Linked DNA regions of Chitinophaga varians. The protein of the gene in region 1 interacts with the protein of each later gene in a pairwise test. Links are inferred from orthologs where the notes say so. Each region holds a gene or a part of one and is shown in the gene's direction. Other genes may lie near its edges.

Region 1 (3,247 bases):
GCCGTCACCGGCTGTGGGAGTGTTTCCTGGTAGACAAGCTGGCTTTCAGCTGGGAAGAAGTGCATGAGCTGGCCGAAGAACTGGAACATGTGCGCAGTGAAAAACTGACCACCCGGCTCAGTGAATACCTGGGCAATCCGACGGTAGATCCGCATGGAGACCCTATCCCCGATGCGCACGGCCGGATGGCCAAACCACGCCCGCAGACTTCACTGGACCAGGCCAACGCCAAGCGGCTCGTGGTCACTGCCGTTACAGACCAGTCAGTGGCCCTGCTGGCCTTTCTGAACGCCAAAGGTATCCGCCTCGGCACGCAACTGGAAATTGTCACGCATTATGAATACGACAATTCCATCGAAATAAAAATGAAACACGCGCCTTCTCTCACCATCAGTGAGCAGGTGGCTAAAAATATCATGGTAAGACCCGTTTAAAAAAATTACGAATTACGAATTACGGCCAACAAAGGAGCCCGCATTCGTAATTCGTAATTCGCAATTGAATTAATTATGGACTACAATCGTGCAACGTCGCTGAGTGAGGTACATCAGAGCATAGATACCAGCAATAAATCAAAGTGGAAAAAGCTGTTCGCCTTTTTCGGGCCTGCCTACCTTGTCAGCGTAGGCTATATGGACCCCGGCAACTGGGCCACCGACCTCGCCGGCGGCAGCCAGTATGGCTATAAACTGATATGGGTACTGTTAATGAGCAACCTGATGGCCTTGCTGCTGCAAAGTCTCAGCGCCCGGCTGGGCATCGTTCGTGGCCGCGACCTGGCACAGGCCAACAGGGAAACATATCCCCGCAGCGTCAACTTCATCCTCTACCTCCTGGCGGAAGTGGCCATTGCGGCCACCGACCTGGCGGAGGTGCTGGGCATGGCCATCGGGCTGCAACTGCTCACCGGCCTGCCGCTGATATGGGGCGTCAGCCTCACCGTACTGGACACGTTCCTGCTGCTTGTATTACAACGTTACGGCATCCGCAAAATGGAAGCCTTTATCGTGGCGCTCGTGGCCATCGTAGGTGTTTCCTTCATGGTGCAGCTGGTCATGGCCAAACCGGATATGCGGGAGGTGGCACAGGGCTTCATCCCTTCCATCCCCGATAATACCGCGCTGTATATTGCTATCGGTATCATCGGCGCCACCGTGATGCCGCATAACCTTTACCTGCACTCCGCACTGGTGCAAACACGTAAGATCAAACGGGACGACGCAGGCATCAAACAGGCGCTGAAACTCAACTTTGTGGACAGCACCATCGCGCTCAACCTCGCTTTCCTTGTCAACGCCGCCATACTCATCCTGGCAGCAGCAGTATTCTTTAAAACCGGACGCACGGACATTGCGGAAATACAGGACGCGCATCAGCTGCTGGAACAGTTACTGAGCAGTAAGCTCGCGCCCATCCTCTTCGCCGTGGCGCTGATTGCCGCAGGACAGAGCAGCACCGTGACCGGCACCCTTGCCGGGCAAATCATCATGGAAGGTTACCTGCACCTGCGCATCAATCCATGGCTGCGCCGGCTGCTGACCCGCCTGCTGGCCATCGTGCCGGCTTTCCTGGTCATCCTTATCGCCGGGGAAAACCAGGTAGGCGCCCTGCTGGTCTTCAGCCAGGTACTGCTGAGCATGCAGCTGGGCTTCGCTATCATCCCCCTGATCCACTTCGTGAGCGATAAACACACCATGGGCAAATTCGCCATCAAACCCGTCACCAAAGTACTTAGCTGGGCCATCACTGCTTTGTTGGTATATTTGAATATGCGCATGGTGTACACAGAAGCAATGGGCTACATTTCCGGCAACGGTAATGTTTTCATCGACGGCATCATCATCCTGGCCTCTGTCGGCTTTGTGGTGCTGCTGATCGTAACCGTGATATACCCGCTCATCAGCCGCTACCGCCAGGAAACGTCCGGCGGTATCCATACGCCGCAGGTGTCCCTCGGAGAACTGGAAAAGCCTGAATACAAACGCATCGCCATGGCGCTGGAGTTCAGCAAAAAAGACGAACAGATCATCTCTAATGCCATTGCTCACGGTAACGAGCATACGGAGTACCTGTTGATACACATCGTGGAAAGCGCGTCCGCCAAATACTTCGGTACAGAATCCGACGACTTCGAAACACGCAAGGACCAGGAACAGCTGGACACCTACCTGGCGCTGCTGAACAGCCGCGGCATCAAAGCCCGTGGCATGCTCGGCTTCCGTCACCGTGCCAAAGAAATTGCCCGCATCGTCAACCATGAAAAAGCAGACTTCCTCGTGCTCGGCGGCCATGGCCACAAAGGCATCAAAGACTGGATATACGGGGAAACGGCCAACCAGGTACGCCACTTTGTAAAAGTACCGGTGCTGGTGGTGCAGTAACTGCTACGACTATACGATTTTATATTTGTTTTTCGACGCTACTTCGTGCATTTCGAACCGGCGCACCAACAGCACCAATACGGCGGCTATGGCTGCAATAACGGCTACATACAATGCGATGTCACGTATACTTACGAGCATGGCTTGCAGATGCAGTTTCTTTTGTACCATGGCCTGCGCCGCCAGCGTAGCGTGCTGCACGTCCATCCCGTGTGAAAGGTATAAAGCCCTGAAACTGCCCAGCTCCCTGCCGTACAACGGATTATCGGGAGTGAGGCTTTCGGACAGCCAGGAGGCATGGGTAACAGTGTCCCTGAACAACCAGTTGCTGTACAAAGCGTAACCGGCAAAGGAACCGATAATGTACCGGAAGGATAAACTGCCCATCACCCGGTGGCCATTCATACGCCGCGGTATATTGGTGGCCGCAAAGGTGGAAAGAGTGGTCAGCACCAGGCCATAAGCCATGCCCTGCATCCCGTACGGTATCACCAACGCTTCAAAGGCAGCCGCAGTTTGAATATTATGGCTGAAAAGATACAGCGAGCCGCTATACAGCATAAAACCAATGCTCAGCATGACACGCCGTTGTACCCCTTTGTAAAGCAGCCAGCCGGTCAACGGGAAACTGATCATATAAGCACACAACGTGATAACAGCCATCTGCGACAAGTAATTTTCCTGCTCCCGGAAATTATACCCGGCGTAATAGTTGAACAGGAAACCAGTGCTGTAAAACACGTACAACACCACCATGAAAGCAATACCCAACGGCACCTGCCGGTAAAGACCAAATACCCTGAGGTCCCAGAACGGCCGCTTCACGCTGAACTGCCGGTATATGAATAACACAACGGTAATACCGC
Region 2 (3,197 bases), 320 kb from region 1 along the record:
TTTACGCGATCTCCACGATCAAAAATTTCAGGTACGTTGTATTCTCAATATTCCTCAAAATGGGGTGATCTTTTGCCTGTGTCTGGAAAGTGACCTGGCGAAGGCGTTTTTTAGCATCTTTTGCAGCAGCGTCGATCGTTTCCAGGAAGAGTTCCGGTGATACCAGGTTGGTGCAGGAAGCTGTGACCAGGAAACCGCCCTGATTGAGCAGTTTCATACCCCTGAGATTAATTTCCTTATAACCGGTAACGGCTTTCCGGATATTCTCCCGGCTCTTGGTGAAAGCCGGCGGATCAAGGATCACCACATCAAATTTGCGTTCTTCCCGGGTATATTGTTTCAGTTGATCGAAAGCATTTACCGCCTGGAACTTGCACACATCCTGCAGGTTGTTGAGCTCCGCATTGCGGCGGGCAGTTTCCACGGCATGCTCTGAAATATCCAGTCCCAGTACGCTTTTAGCACCATAATATCCTGCGTGGCAGGAGAAAGTGCCGGTATAACAAAACGCTTCCAGCACGTTGGCGTCTTTCACGATCTGGCGTATTTCGCGGCGGTTGTCCTGCTGGTCCAGGAAATAGCCGGTTTTCTGGCCGTTTACGATGTCCACATGGAACTTCAGCCCGTTTTCGTTGATGATGACATTGGTATCAAAGGGTGCGCTGAGGAAGCCTTTCTGTTGCTCCATTCCTTCCAGTTCCCTTACCGGCACGTCATTCCGCTCATAGATGCCTTTCGGTGAAAAGATGCGGTTGAGCGCCTCCACGATGGCAGGCTTCCATCTTTCCATGCCCAGCGCCAGTGTTTGCAGTACAAAGTAGTCGTTGAACTTATCGATTACCAGGGCAGGCAGATCGTCAGCTTCCCCGAAAACGAGGCGGCAGTTTTCCACATAACCCAGTTTCTGCCGGTATTGCCAGCATTTGAGAAGACGGCGGTAGAAAAATTCGGGGTTGATTTCCTCGCTTTTATCGCGCGTCAGCAGGCGTACCAGGATCTGGGACTGTGGGTTGATATACCCTCTGCCGAGGAAAGAGCCCTGATGGGTGTGAACATCCACGATATCACCCGGCACTACCTCTCCTTTGATTTCGGACACTTCATTGCCGAAAATCCAGGGATGGCCCAGTAATACCCTGTTTTGTATCTGTTTCTTTAAAAAAACCTTGGTCATTGACTTTATTTCGAACCGCAAAGGTACAGAGAAGATCTGTCTTTTTGGCGGCCAAACCGGGGTTGGCAAAATAATTGACTAAGCACAATTGCAGATAATCATTACAATTATGACAGAAAAAGACCAAGACATGCAGACAAACGGACAGGCAAACAATGCTGGAGAAAACGAAAAAGGCATGCCTGATTTCAATGCTGAAGAAAATATCAGTGAAACATCTCATATGACTAATGCATTAGAGGTTGAACCTGAAGAGGAGTTGATCAAAAAAGATCAGCAACTGAATGAAATGCGGGATAAATACCTTCGTCTGCAGGCTGAGTTTGACAACTTCCGTAAACGCACCGCCAAAGAAAGACTGGAGCTGCTGCAAACAGCGGGTAAAGAAGTTATCATATCTTTGCTGGACGTACTGGATGATTCAGAGCGGGCTGCCAAACAGCTGAGCACTGCCAACGATATCACTGCGCTCAAAGACGGGGTAAACCTGGTATTCAACAAGTTGAAGACCACCCTGCAGGCCAAAGGACTGAAACCTATGGAAAGCCTGCACGCCACCTTTGATACTGACCTTCATGACGCCATTACCGAGATTCCGGCCCCTACGCCAGATCTTCAGGGTAAAGTGGTAGACGTATTACAGGAAGGCTATTACCTGAATGACAAGCTTATCCGTCATGCCAAGGTGATAGTGGGTAAATAATGGGCGTGACGATGTGGCATATATCGCAGCGATCGCCTGTGCAGATGTAAAACAATTTTTTTACTGAAAAAAACCGGTGCCTGGCACCGGTTATAAGTGATTTTATAATGTCTACCAAGAGAGATTATTACGAAATACTGGGTGTTTCCAAATCCGCCTCCCAGGATGAAATCAAGAAAGCTTACCGCAAGGTGGCCATGCAGTTTCACCCTGACCGCAATCCCAACAATAAGGAAGCGGAAGAAAAGTTCAAAGAAGCAGCCGAAGCCTATGAGGTATTAAGCGATGCTGACAAACGGGCACAATATGACCGTTTCGGGCATGCTGGCATGAACGGCGGCCGTGGTGGCGGTTTTGGAGGTGGTGGCATGAACATGGAAGACATCTTCTCCAATTTCGGTGACATTTTCGGTAATGACGATATTTTCGGCAGCTTCTTCGGCGGCGGCCGTGCTGGCGGCGGCGGCCGTCGTGGTCGTGGTACCCGCGGTTCCAACCTGCGCGTGAAAATCCGCCTGACCTACGAGGAAATCGCCAAAGGCGCCAATAAAAAAATCAAAGTAAAAAAATACGTTCCCTGCCAGCACTGCGGCGGCCTGGGCGCTAAAGATAAAAACGCGTTCCAGACCTGTAACACCTGCGGCGGCTCCGGCCAGGTGAGAAAGGTGACCCAAACCTTCCTCGGCCAGATGCAGACCGTTACCACCTGCCCCACCTGTCATGGTGAAGGCCAGATCATCACCAGCAAATGTGGCCACTGTAAAGGTGAAGGCCGCATGTACGGAGAAGAAATGGTAAGCATCGACATCCCGGCAGGCGTACAGGAAGGCATGCAGCTGAGCATGAGCGGTAAAGGCAATGCCGGCGAAAGAGGCGGCGCCCCCGGCGACCTGCTCATTCTCATCGAAGAAGAGCCACATCCGGAACTGCAGCGCGATGGCCTTAACGTAGCCTACGACCTGCATATATCCTTCCCCGATGCCGTTTACGGCACACAGGTGGAAGTACCCACCATCGACGGTAAAGCAAAAATCAAAATACCCGCAGGAACACAAAGCGGTAAAATCTTCCGCCTCAAAGGCAAAGGATTCCCCTCTGTCAACTCCTACGAAAAAGGCGACCAGCTCATACATGTAAACGTATGGACACCGCAACATGTCAGCGCGGACGAACGGGCCATGCTCGACAAACTCCAGACTTCTGACAACTTCAAACCCAATCCCGAAAAATCGGAAAAAGGCTTCTTTGAAAAAGTCAGAGACATATTTAGTTGATTTTACTATTTGAATATTTTTTTATTTAGTTATTAAAAGCGAAGAC

Evidence for each region.
Region 2: the proteins of HGH92_RS05435 (region 1) and HGH92_RS06730 interact in binary tests that used the Escherichia coli proteins (3 or more experiments, as listed by UniProt). The link is inferred for Chitinophaga varians from one-to-one orthologs.

What each region holds. Positions count from the first base shown.
Region 1 is NZ_JABAIA010000001.1:1,343,621-1,346,867, forward strand. Bases 29-2,945 are described here. They hold HGH92_RS05435 (Nramp family divalent metal transporter), read left to right. Parts: upstream 29-509; coding sequence 510-2,381; downstream 2,382-2,945. Other genes in these bases: HGH92_RS05430 (metal-dependent transcriptional regulator), read left to right, coding at 29-434; HGH92_RS05440 (MFS transporter), read right to left, coding at 2,391-2,945. Outside these bases: more of HGH92_RS05430, read left to right, coding at 1-28; more of HGH92_RS05440, read right to left, coding at 2,946-3,247. UniProt on the Escherichia coli protein: H(+)-stimulated, divalent metal cation uptake system. Involved in manganese and iron uptake. Can also transport cadmium, cobalt, zinc and to a lesser extent nickel and copper. Involved in response to reactive oxygen.
Region 2 is NZ_JABAIA010000001.1:1,668,268-1,671,464, forward strand. Bases 214-3,080 are described here. They hold HGH92_RS06730 (nucleotide exchange factor GrpE), read left to right. Parts: upstream 214-1,283; coding sequence 1,284-1,877; downstream 1,878-3,080. Other genes in these bases: HGH92_RS06725 (class I SAM-dependent rRNA methyltransferase), read right to left, coding at 214-1,174; dnaJ (molecular chaperone DnaJ), read left to right, coding at 1,985-3,080. Outside these bases: more of HGH92_RS06725, read right to left, coding at 2-213; more of dnaJ, read left to right, coding at 3,081-3,151. UniProt on the Escherichia coli protein: Participates actively in the response to hyperosmotic and heat shock by preventing the aggregation of stress-denatured proteins, in association with DnaK and GrpE. It is the nucleotide exchange factor for DnaK and may function as a thermosensor.